2 regions of the Pseudoalteromonas sp. Z1A6 genome follow, and region 2 is predicted to be linked to the other one. Evidence: predicted binding sites of a transcription regulator. Region 2 holds the regulator's gene; the other holds the start of a gene.
The links. Region 2 encodes FliA, which starts transcription of late flagellar genes. Its sites were predicted from a motif close to CTAAAGNTNNNNNNNNNNNNGCCGATA; they were not measured.

Region 1 (6,764 bases), on a different contig from region 2:
GGTTCTGCCTCGGGGCAATTTACTCTTTGTTGCCTACATGGATGTAGGTAAGGGGCGTGAGCAGGACGCGGAAGCTTTACTCGGTTTTTACTTATTCTTACATGGATGTAAGCCAGTAGAATAACGCAGGAGCAGTTATCGAGCCCACTAGGTTACAAACCTCGCGCCGCGATTAAATGGCCCCTAGATTGAACAAATTTTAATCCTGAAAGGTCAACAGGCCTTAGAATAAAATAAGAAAAGGAATAGCTCTAAAATAAAATTTTTTAAGTCATTACAGACATATTGTTATTTATGTTGTAAAGTTTGTGTTAATTGGCATTGAATTTGTATTAAATAATGCTCTCAAGGAAGGGATGGAGTATGCAACGTTGTGTTTTACGAAATACTGACAAGCATGCGAAGAGCTAAGTTTTATAGCTCACAGCTTAAATAAAGTTAAACGCTTTCTTGTGAGAATGTTTAACTGAAATGTAGTGTAAAAACACTGCTTTCAGGACAACTAATACATGTTTATATATAAAAAAAATAACATTGGGCTTTTACTTAGCTTGCTAATGCTTTTATTTGGTACAGCATGCAGCGTCTCGCCTGAAATAAAAACCATTGATGAACAACCTCAAAGTAACTCGCCTGACTACGTATCAATTACAGCCCTTGAACTTGCACAGCTAAAAGATGCCGCAATGCAGTGGCAACAAGCTCGTGAAGGCATAGAGCGAATTTTAAGATTAGAAAAAGAAATAACTTACCTCGTAAATCATATCGATATTATAAACAGTAAAGCTATTGCACAGTCTAATCAAGGGTATAGCAGCAAGTCTGTACGCTCACCACGTAACACACGCAATGTTAAGTCACGCCAACAAGTTAAACAAAATTACAGTAATAAAAAACAAACTGTAAAATTAAATAAACCTAAACATGTATTTGCTTTACAGGTAGCTTCGGTTGACTCAGAGCAAGGTGTGGCTAAAGCATGGCAAGAGCTAAATACTAAAGCAGCACCGTTGTTTAGAGACAAAATATTGACTAACGTAGAAACCGCCAAAATAAACGACAAAATGTTTTACAGGCTAAAACTTGGCTCTTACCAAAACTTTAAAAATGCAAAAGCAGACTGTGACGTATTCAAGTTATATAAACTCGATTGCATAGTAAGTAACTACACTGATAAGCCAGTAAAGCTTTAGCTCACAGTATGTAATATCAATCTGCAATAATACCTAATCAATTTGAAGGATTAGACCTGATGCTAACTTCGCTAATAATTTTTGATATACGACTGCATGAATGCAGGAGGTAGGGCAATGCAGCAGCAATTAGTGATACCAACTAAATGATGAAATTTTGCCTTGTTATCGATATGGCTTTTCTTACTTCAAGATAGACTACTTAATTAAAAAGTTGCTATAAAGTGGCGCAAAATTTGCTTTGATTTATTATCTTGGTTAGTAGAGTGCTTTTGCAATGCGGTATTTTAAGTCTTGTCATTTAATATCAGTTTTATTCTTATCTTTTTATTTATATGGATGTAGCAGCGCAACTGTAAATAACGAGAGCGTGCAGCATTCTTTAATTACTGATAAACAACTAAAAGAGTATGTTTCGCAGTGGCACTTACAGCAAGAAAGCATTGGTCGTTTAACTGCTATGGAAGATGATTTACAGCTGTTAATTATGGCGTTATCGTCTCGAAGTGAATTAACTGAAAACCCTCCTTTACTCATGCAAAATAAAACCGATATCACCTATGGTAATCAGCCTTCACAGAATTTGGAACCGACGGCACTAAATAACACTCCCGAAGTAAAAACACCAAACTTACAAAATTCAGAACTCACCTTAACAGATGAAACTAAAATTGGAGCACAGCTTGGTTGGTATTTAAAGCCAGAGCTTGTTAAAGCAAGAGTCGAAAGGCTTAAGCAATTATACCCCAGTGCATTTACTCAATTTAATTTTACTATGTTTGAACGTAAAAATAATAATATGACTTTGTATGGATTACGTGTAGGTCCATTTAAAAACGATGCTCAAGTAAGTGCGTTTTGTTATTTAGCTAATCAGCTTGATCAAGCATGTAATATTGCTGCTTTTGTCGGAAAGCCAATATAATTAATAAATTAGGCCTTTTAAACTTATATAGTATTAAAGTATTTGTACTAATAGTCGATACTAACTATAGTTGGGCAAATATTTGATAAAGCCCATTTTCTTATAAGGATTTAGCATGAAGTTTTATTTATCTGCATTAGCTGTAGCCACCGTGGTCAGCTCGTTTAGCACTTATGCTGCTACAGAGTCATTTGAAGCGAAAGTAACGGTACAAAATGCTGTAGTACTCACAAAAGATAACGATTTAAATTTTGGTACTATTCGTGCTATTTCAGATCCTACAGGCAATCTGCAAGCTACGCTTACAATTAATCCTGATCCTGATGCAACTAATGTTACCTCGCAAGACGACGCTGCTGGTAATGTGGCAACTATATCAATAATTGAAGGTGGTGAAGCGGGTGCTTTTAGTGTGTCAGATGTAGTACCAAATTCTATTTTAACCATTAGCGACCCAGTAAATACTTTAGTACAACCTTTAGCTGGTCAAGGGTTAAATGAACCTGATTTTACTGTAGGTACTTGGACTTACTTTATAACGAGCGGTACTAATGCTGGTGGATTATATACAAGTGCTACGCCCAACCTACAAGCTGGCGTTGATGGCGCTGTATCATTTAATATAGGCGCGACTCTTTCTACTTCATCAAACGCATCAAGTGTGGATTACCCTGATGGTGAGTATTCTGGTAGCTTTAATATTGAAGTGTCATATTAATTAGTGTTTAAACAAACAATGCGCTTTTTGTATGTTTCTGCTTGGCTTTCGTTAATGTTTAGCGAGCAAGCCTATAGCGCAAGCATACAACAAGAAGCGCTTAATTTTGGCACTTTAGTTATCCCTCAAAATAATACTTTAAGCTCTATAACCATTAGCCATGAAGGTGAAACAACCACATTTGGTAATATTTACGTATTAACTGAGGGGAATCCCGCAGAACTTTTATTTACCGATTTACCTCCCCTTACTCAAATATCGTTTAACAAAACGAGTGACTCTACATTGCAAAGTGAAGCGCTAGGAGCTAATAGTGCCAAGTTTTCGGTTGTATTAGTGGATTTACCAAGAACGCAAACTAGCGATGAGTTTGGAGAGCTTTTACTCAAAGTAGGTGGCCGTTTAATAACGACAGGGACTAGCCAAAGTTACTTAGATGGTAGTTTTATTACTGACACCCAATTAGAAATTACGATTGATTACTAAAGGAAAAACATGCTTTATAAAGTTGTAGTGCTGCTCGCACTGAGTGTATGTATTTTAGGAAAAAATGCATACGCAAATTTACTTATCTCTCCAACCCGTATTAGTTTTGATGAACGTCAACGAACCGCTAAAGTTACCGTAATTAATGCGGGTGATGAATATCAAACATATCGTGTTTTATGGAGTGAGAAGCAAGCGCAACCTAGCGGTGGCTACATACAGTTGGCAGAGGCTACAAGCGAAAGTTTAAGTTCAATGGCACGTTTGTCACCAAAACAAATGCGTTTAGCACCTGGTGAAAAACAAACAGTAAAAATAGCAATACGTAAACCTAAAGGCCTAGCTTCTGGTGAGTACCGCTCTCATCTTCTATTTCAAGCATTGCCTGGTGAAAATACTAATAAAACAAGCTCAATAAAAGTTAATATGATTATGAGCTACAGTATACCTATTTTGTTACGTAAAGACATTAAACAGCCAGTAGTTGCCATAGAACAAGCTAAGCTAGTGCTAAATGAAAGCAATCAACGTCCTCAGTTTTTATTGAATATAAAACGAGAAGGTAAGTTTAGTAGCTACGGTAAATTAAGTGCTTACTTTGTTGATAGTAATAACGAGCAAGTTAAAATTGCAGAAATTGGTAATTTAAGTATTTATCCAGAAGTAGATAATGCGTTTGTAACCCTTAGTTTATTTAGTGACAAAAATTTAGATAAAGCAGGAAAAGTCATTTTTAAATATGAAGGCAGTCAAGAATATAAAGACCTTACATTTGCACAATACACTCTGCCTTTAACCTCACAATCACTTAATGTTTTAACAGTGAATGACGCTAAATAATTTATTGTATGCACTATTACTAAGCATAAGTAGTTTGCTTAGTAATAGTGTAATAGCTAATCCTTCCGTGGAGGATGCTTTAACAACACTACGCGCAATTGAACTAAAGCTAACTAAGCCCGTTGAAGTAATTGATTATAAAAACAAAGAAAATCAGCAACAGCGAATCGCCACAGGCGAGTTATTAATACTTTCGCTTTATTTAAACTCATACTACTTAGGTGAAGTTGCAGCAATTAAAAGCGAGCAAAGTGTACAAGTTAGTTTAAGCGACTTATTTGATATTCTACAATTTGCAATGAATGTTGATGCTAGCAATCGAATTGCTCAAGGTGTTGGAGCAAATCAACAACCTCTTTTTCTAAATGCAGCGGTTACACCCGCTGTATTTACTAGTCCTACACAGAGCTACTTATTAGCAAAAAATCAAATTACCATTGAAGATGATATTTATGTAGATATTCAAAGTTTACATAATGCTTTAAATCTAGAGTTTAATATTGATTACCCAGATTTAGAATTACTTATAAGCTCAGATAGCCCCTTACCGGTTGAACAACAAAGATACAGACAGTCGCGCAACCTTAAATCACCTAACAAAAGATCGCCACCTACGCTGCCATGGAAAGCTAGCCCATATAAAGCGCTATCTTCTCCGGTTGCCGACTTACAACTAAATTTTACCGCGAGCGATGATAGACATTCTACGAACTATTCACTTTTAGGCACTCAAGACTTTGCGTATTTATCTGCAGAGTATTTTTTGTCTGGACGAAGTACTGACTTACTTACCAACTCTAGGTTAACGTTTACAAAGCAAAACTTAGACAAAGAAATAAAAAACAGCTTCATGCCTACTGAAATATCTTTTGGTGATGTTATCGCCACGCAAGTTGGCAATAGCTACAGTAGTCAGTATGCCCGAGGTGTTAAAGTTTCTAATAATGTAACCAATAGAAAAATAGTCAATAATCAAGTTAACTTAAGCGGTGCTATACAGCCAGGTTGGGATGTAGAACTGTACCGTAATGAAATATTAATAGACCAGCAGCTTAGCCTCGCAGATGGGCGTTATATTTTTGATAATATAAACCTATTATTCGGAGCTAATAATTTTGAGCTTATTTTTTATGGGCCTCAAGGTCAAGTTGAGCGTAAAAGTGATTATTACTTTGTGGACGGAAATCAACTTAAGCAGGGACAAGGTAACTATGAATTGTCGGTTACTGAACAAGGCAAGCAATTACTAAATAACAATGTTTCAAGCTCGCAGGGGCAGGGTTGGCAAATTGCGGGTAGATATGAGCAAGGGCTTACAGATAATATATCTGTATACACTGCTACATCAGGTCAAAAAAACACAGATGACGATTTACTTAAGTATGCATTTGGTACCAACATAAGCTTATTTGACCGATTATTATTAAATGCGAATGTTGAAAAAAATAATAACAATGAACAAGAATTTGAATTTACAGCCCGAACTCAAATTGCCGAACAATCACTACTTTTTAGCGCTACAAATCGTACAGACGAACAGCAGCAAGATTTTAACAGCTACCAAATAAATTTAGCTGGTGGGCTAATGAATAATACCTATGGACGCCTTTCTTATCAAAATAACATCCTATATGACGATAGTGATACTAGAGGGCGCTTTAAACAAGTACGCAACCAGTTCAACTACTCATACTCAGGATTTGCACTAAGTAACCAATTGCTGTGGCAACAAGACGATAGCTCTAAGAGTAATTTTGGAACAACACGTTTTCAAAAGCGCTTTGGGAGAACCTACACAAGGTTTGGTATAGATTATAGTATATCGCCAGTAAGTGAGCTTGTTAGTTACGAGGCTGAGTTTAGCCGCAACTTGGGCCGAGATTTACAAGCGGAACTTACTTTAACTGATTCACTTCGTAATAATATTCAATCGGCCGAATTAGGGCTCAATTGGCAAAGCGACAAGTTTAGTTTAACGAGTAACTTAAACTACAACAGTAACGATGATTGGCGGCTCGGCATTTATAGCCGTTTTAGCTTAGGTTTTGATGTTGAACATAATACATATTTTGTCTCTAAGCGCACCTTAACTAACACGGGTAGCTTAATGTTACGCGTATTTTTAGATCAAAATAATAACGGTATTATGGATGATGATGAGCACGGCGTTGCCGGCGTAAAAGTAAAAGGCGTTCACAATTATCGTCAAGCAATTACAGACGAACACGGCGTTGCGCTATTAACTTCAATGCCAGCAAATCGTACAACAGATATAATACTGGATAGAAATAGTTTTGAAGATCCGTTTTTAATACCAGCTAATGAGGGTTTTTCTATTACACCAAGGGCTGGTTTTGTAGAGTATATGGACTTCGCATTAAATAATGCCAGTGAAGTAGAGGGAGTTGTTTATCAACAAAAAGGTGATACAACACAGATCCAACCCTTTGCAAATATAGCGCTGTTGAATGAGAAAGGGGATCAAGTTGCACAAACTCAAGCAGCATATGATGGCTATTACTTATTTACAGACCTTAAACCGGGGCAGTATAAAGCAGTAATTGATGATGAATATAAACAACGCAAGCAGCTAAAAAACACT
Region 2 (6,764 bases):
CCGGCAGCCTCACGAACAGCTGGCATTTCAATACCGTGGTCAACTGAGTTTCGAACTAAATGCACAAGCGGATCGGCTAGTGCTTCCACTAAGTTTTTATCTAAATCGGTTTCTTCACCTACAAGTTGTAAGTCAATGTCTTTGTTTAAGCTGCGTGCTAAATCGCGTACTACGCGAGGGAAACGACCAAATACCTTTTTAATTGGTTGCATTCGCGTTTGCATAACCGCGCCTTGAATATCAGCAGTCACTACATCTAAGTTAGAGATTGCTTTACCCATTGCTTCACTGTCTGAATTGGTCGCTAAACTAACCAAACGATTTCGCACAAGTACTAACTCACCAACCATATTCATAATTTGGTCAAGTCGTTTTGTATCTACGCGAACTGTCGTCTCTGCTGCTGGTGGCGCTGATTTTTTGGGCGTTGCTGGCGCTGCTTTAGCAACCGGTTTTTCTACCGGTTTAGAAGCGGGTGCTTTTACAGGTTCTGGTTTTTTTACAGGCACACTCGCTTTTGCAGCTGGTTTAGCTGGGATATTGGGCTGTTTCACAGCTGGAGTGCTTTCTATTGATTTAGGTGCAGTGCCTTTACCATGAAGTTCATCAAGAAGCGCTTCAAATTCATCATCACTAATTTCATCATCTGATGAATTAGCAGTATTTGACGCTGGTTTAGCTGGTTCTACAGGTGCTTTAACTACACTACTTTGCTCAGGTGCTTTACTCGCAACCTCACCAAAACTGCCAACTCCATGTAACTCGTCTAATAAGCTGTCAAATTCATCATCAGTAATATCACCATTAAAATCACTACTACTTGCTACTGGCTTTTCAACTGCAGGACCTTGTCCTTTACCGTGTAGTTCATCAAGTAAGTTTTCAAATTCATCTTCAGTGATTTCGTTTATTTCAGCATCACTAACCGAAGGAGTTCCGCTAAACATTTCATCAAATGCAAATGGATCTTCCTCATCAGCTATTGGCGTATCAACTACTTCATCAAGAGGTTGTTCAACGTCAGTTTCTGAAGCGACTCCGTTAAGCTCGGCTTCTGTTGGAGGTAGGCCCAAAATGTGGAGGGTTTGAAGTAACTCAGGATCTGCTGGTTCTGGCTTATCCCTATTTTGGATAGTCGCGAACATTTCATTAATGGTGTCGAGCGCTTGTAAAATAACATCCATTAACTCTGAATTGACCGTTCGCACGCCTTGACGTAGTAAATCAAATACGTTTTCAGCGCCGTGGCAAGCATCAACAAGTTCTGTCATAGCTAAAAAGCCTGCACCACCTTTTACAGTGTGAAAGCCTCTAAATATGGCATTTAGTAACTCGGTATCTTCTGGATTATTTTCCAGTTCAACTAACTGTTCAGATAAAAGCTCTAGGATTTCTCCTGCCTCTACAAGAAAGTCTTGTAAAATATCTTCATCGACTTCAAACATGCAGTTACTCTCCTCTTAGAAGCCCAAACTTGATAAAAGATCATCGACTTCATCTTGATCAGATACAACATCATTACGCGATTCTTTATCAATAATAGGGCCTTCAGGACCTGCTAAAGTTTGTGTGGCAACTGGTTCTTTTATTTTTTGTTGTTCTACTTTATTCGCTGTGTTGTCACTGTCATCTCGTTCAGCAAACGCTGTTAAAAGATGAAGTAAGCTTTCTTCTACTTCTCTAACAAGTTCTATAACACGGCGAATAACTTGACCTGTTAAGTCTTGATAGTCTTGAGCCATTAGTACATTTGTCATTAAGCTTTGAAGCTCATCCGTTTTATGATGAGAGTTATTCATAAACTCATCGATACTATGGCAAAGTTGTTTAAACTCACCAAGCTCAATCTCCCGGCTCATTAAACGATCCCATGTCGGTTTGATATGAGATATTTCATCTGCAAGTTGCTGAGCTATAGGTAAACTAGCCTCAACAGCATCCATTGTTTTATTAGCCGCATTTTCTGTCATTTCTATAACATAATTAAGCCGCTTTTTAGCATCTGGAATCGCATCTGTCGTTATGTTAGTTAAGCGAGTATCAAGCTCAAAGCTTTTAAGTGCTTCGTGCAGTTGACGAGTCAACTTCCCAACTTCAGCAAATAATTTAGACTGCTCTTGCGAAGCTGTCTCTAAAATCAACTGATTAGCTTTATCTTGCTCATCGTTTTCTAAATAAATGACGAGTTGACGAGCTTGTTCTAACGTTATTTGAGGCGCAGCTGGTGCTGACATAAGCCTCTCCCCCATCATTAGCCTAAGCGTTCAAATACTTTTTCTAATTTAGTTTTTAATGTTCCAGCCGTAAATGGCTTAACAATATAACCATTAACGCCAGCTTGCGCTGCAGCAATTATTTGTTCTTTTTTAGCTTCTGCCGTTACCATCAATACAGGGATATGTTTTAACTTATCATCTGCACGAATTGCTCTTAGAAGGTCAATACCTTGCATTCCCGGCATATTCCAATCTGTAACCACAAAATCAAATACTTGATTTTGTAACATAGGCAGAGCTGTAGACCCGTCATCAGCTTCTTGAACGTTAGTGAAACCTAAGTCACGTAATAGGTTTTTTATAATTCGTCTCATCGTTGAAAAATCATCAACTACAAGAATTTTCATGTTTTTATCCAAAACATCCCCCAGTGAGGTATTAACCTTAGTTTACTTACTACTAGTTTATCCAGTCATTGATTTTAGCTTTAAGCTTAATCATCGCCTGACCATGTATCTGACTTACACGCGATTCACTTACATCGAGTATATGTCCTATTTCTTTTAAATTCATTTCATCGTTATAGTATAAAGAAAGTACCATTGCATCACGCTCTGGTAATGACTTTATTGCATTTAGCAAAGACTCATTAAACCGATCATTTTTAACATTATTAAAAGGTTTGTCTAGCGCTAAATCTTGGCCTACGGGAGTAATAACATCCTCATCTACACCAAGGTCTTCTATACCTAATACTTTACTGGTATTAACATCATTTAAAATATGATGGTACTCATTGAGTGAAATTTCAAGTTTTTCAGCAACTTCTGTATCTGTTGGTTCGCGATTCAGACTGCTTTCGAGCCCAGTAATTGCTTCTGCAACTTGTCGGCTTTTACGGTGTACTGAACGAGGAGCCCAATCACCACGGCGCATTTCATCAAGCATAGCCCCGCGAATACGAATACCGGCGAAGGTTTCAAAGCTTGCGCCTTTTGTTGCATCAAAGTTTTTTGAAGCTTCTATTAAACCTATCATTCCTGATTGAATTAAATCATCAAGCTGAACGCTAGGTGGTAATCGAGCAATTAGATGACATGCCACTTTTTTAACAAGTGATGCATGTTTCTCAACAATCACATTTAAGTTTTGTGTTGATTGATATCCCATAGCTCTATTCACCAATGTTGTCATAATTAGCCGTTTACTAGTTTCTCAATGAAAAACTCTAAATGCCCAGATGGTTGATTTGGTATTGGCCATTTAACTGCTTTTGTCGCCAGCGCTTTAAACGCGAGAGCGGCTGGCGAACTTGGAAAGAGCTCAACAATCACCTTTTGGCGACGTGTTGCTTTGCGCATATTTTCGTCATAAGGAACCGTTGCTACTAGCTCCATTGAAACATCTAAAAAGCGATCGGTAACTTTAGATAGTTTTGCAAACAATTCAGTGCCTTCACGCATACTGCGGACCATATTGGCAACAATTTTGAACTTATAAACACCGTGCTCGCGGCTTAATACTTTAATAAGTGCGTAAGCATCGGTTATTGATGTTGGTTCATCGCACACTACAACCATTACATCTTGTGCTGCTCGTGAGAAGCTTAGCACCATGTCTGAAATACCAGCGGCTGTATCTACAATTAAAATATCAAATTCGGTATTCAATTCGCTAAATGCACGAATTAGCCCGGCATGCTCAGATGGCGATAATTCAACCATACTTTGCGAGCCCGATGTAGCAGGTACAATTTTAATACCAGCAGGCCCTTCAACTAAAATCTCGTCAAGCTCACATTCACCTGACAAAACGTGTGATAAATTGCGCTCTACACGTAAACCAAGCATCACATCACAGTTTGCTAAACCTAGGTCAGCATCCAGCACTAATACTCTATTACCTTGTTGCCCTAGTGCAATAGCGGTATTTAGAGAAACATTTGTTTTCCCCACCCCACCTTTACCACCGGTTACAGCGATAACTTTTACGCCGTTGTTATTGTTTTGACTCATTTTGCGCAGGCCGCTTGCTTGATCTAATACTGTGTTAATCATACATCCCTACTGTACTTGGCGCCACTGCTTGGTGCCTTGAATGTTGTGCTTTTGTTCTTTTTAAATATAACTGCTCAGCCTTTTTCACTAGTTTTTCAGCATTTGCAACACGAATATCTTCTGGCACTCGTTGACCGTTAGTAAGATACCCTATTGGAAGGCGATTTTGAATCGCAATACTAATAATCTCACCCAAACTTAATGATTCATCTAACTTAGTGAAAATACAACCACTTAACTGTACTTTTTTAAAGTGACGTACTGTTTCTTGTAATACATTAATTTGTGCCGTCGCGCTTAGTACTAAGTAGCTGCGAATATCCACACGTTGGTTACGCATTAACGTGTTTAACTGCTCAGTTAAACGTAAATCTCGCTGACTCATACCTGCTGTATCAATTAATACTAGACGTTTATTTCGTAAATGATATAAAACTTCAGCTAATTCATTAGCATCTTTAACTTGCTTTACACCACAACCAATAATACGGCCGTAAGTAGCAAGCTGTTCATAAGCACCAATTCTGTATGTATCAGTGGTTATTAAGGCCACTTTATCAGCGCCATATTTTTGTGCGCCTAACGCTGCAAGCTTAGCAACTGTTGTTGTTTTACCAACACCTGTTGGACCCACTAACGCATATACACCACCTTGGCGAAGTATTTCATTATTGGTTGTTTGCATTTGATCTTCGACCATCGTTAACAACGCTTTCCAGCCTTGCTTACGAGATACATCATCAGGTACAAAACATGCCATTTGTTGCGCTACTTCTTTATCAATACCCATACCGACTAAGCGGTCAACCATGCAAGCGCGTGTTGGATCGCGACGCGCCATATCTTGCTGCATTAAGCCCGATACTTGATGCTCAAGCAATTGACGAATTGCGTTCATTTCTTCACGCATTGTTGTCATTTCTTCGCTTTCATTATTGGGTGTTTGTTGGCGAGCAGTTACTGGACTATCTAAATCATCAAAGTCGCTGTCTAAATCATCAAAACCTAAGCTATCCGCTTGAGTTTGTGGACGAACTGGCGCTGCATTTTCAGGAGCAAACATATTTTTAGTACGCTGTTCCATAACTGGTTCTTGATAGTTATCTGTAGTATCAATACCTGATTGTGAAAACATTGATGCAAGTTCAGGGGAGCGAGGACGCGGTGATTGGCGCTCTAATAAAGCTTGTAGGCTGTCAGCCACTTTTGCCTGCGGCTCTGGTTTGGCACGCTGAGGCTCTGGTTTTACAAAATTATGCATACTTTGCTGTGGTGCTTGAGCACGCGGCTCTACAGTACGTTGTGGTTGCGCTGCTACTTTAGGGGCTGCTTTGTCATAATCAACTGCCGCTACAATTTCTACACCGTTAGCCAGCTTCTTATTTGACATAATAACCGCATCAACACCTAACTCATCTTTAACTTCTTTAAGTGCTGTGCGCATATCTTTAGCAAAAAAACGTTTAATTTTCATGATTCAACCCCTGTTAAAATCTTATTGTTGGCCTACAGAGCTAACAATCTTGATCTGTCTTTCGTCTGGTACCTCTTGATAAGACATCACTCTCAATCCTGGAATGGTGTACTTAACAAAACGAGATAACACAGTGCGTAACATTCCTGACGTTAGCAATATAGAAGGTTCACCGGCCATTTCTTGATTTTGATGCGCTTGTGTCAATGACACTTGAAGTCGCTCTGCAAGTCCAGGCTCAATACCGGCACCTTCATCGCCTGCATTTTGTAATGACTGATGCAACATCTGTTCCAACTCAGGTGCCAAGGTTATGACAGGGATTTCTGATGACATGCCCACCGCATCTTGAACAATTAACCTACGCAGAGAAATACGCACTGCAGCCGTTAATACATCAGGGTCTTGGCTACGCGGACCATACTCAACAAGGGTTTGAACAATTGAGCGCATATCGCGAATAGCTACACCTTCATTCAATAAATTTTGCAGTACTTTTACAATTGCAGTTAATGGCAGCACATCAGGTACTAGTCCTTCTACTAAGCGAGGATGGCTTTTAGCAAGCATATCAAGCAGGTTTTGAACTTCTTCATGCCCTAGTAGCAACGCCGCACTGTTAGTTAATAACTGGCTAATATGAGTGGCGACTACCGTGGCTGAATCTACAACGGTATAACCTAGTGATTGCGCTTCATCTTTTTGATCAGGCTTGATCCATACTGCATCAAGGCCAAACGCAGGATCTTTAGTTTCAACCCCTTTAATAGGACCAAATACTTGCCCTGGGTTAATCGCTAGCTCGTCGCCATGTTTAAGTTCGCTTTCACCGGTTGAAACACCCATTAGCGTTATTCTGTAAGCATTTGGATCAAGCTCTAAATTATCGCGAATATGAACAGGTGGTACTAAAAAACCAAGTTCTTGAGAAAGCTTTTTACGTACACCTTTAATACGATTAAGTAGCTCACCACCTTGAGATTGATCTACCAACGGAATTAATCTGTAACCTACTTC

Region 1: a site for FliA is predicted at 2,152-2,178, ahead of GQR46_RS09235 (DUF4402 domain-containing protein). Genes of this name have one in related genera too.

What each region holds. Positions count from the first base shown of each region.
Region 1 is NZ_WTKW01000115.1:51-6,814, forward strand. It holds gene GQR46_RS09225 (SPOR domain-containing protein) at 510-1,193, shown strand; gene GQR46_RS09230 (SPOR domain-containing protein) at 1,564-2,118, shown strand; gene GQR46_RS09235 (DUF4402 domain-containing protein) at 2,234-2,836, shown strand; gene GQR46_RS09240 (DUF4402 domain-containing protein) at 2,840-3,322, shown strand; gene GQR46_RS09245 (fimbria/pilus periplasmic chaperone) at 3,332-4,162, shown strand; gene GQR46_RS09250 (hypothetical protein) at 4,230-6,764, shown strand, end outside.
Region 2 is NZ_WTKW01000012.1:16,878-23,641, forward strand. It holds gene GQR46_RS01525 (chemotaxis protein CheA) at 1-1,445, opposite strand, end outside; gene GQR46_RS01530 (protein phosphatase CheZ) at 1,461-2,234, opposite strand; gene cheY (chemotaxis response regulator CheY) at 2,252-2,635, opposite strand; gene GQR46_RS01540 (RNA polymerase sigma factor FliA) at 2,676-3,386, opposite strand; gene GQR46_RS01545 (MinD/ParA family protein) at 3,413-4,273, opposite strand; gene flhF (flagellar biosynthesis protein FlhF) at 4,266-5,747, opposite strand; gene flhA (flagellar biosynthesis protein FlhA) at 5,769-6,764, opposite strand, start outside.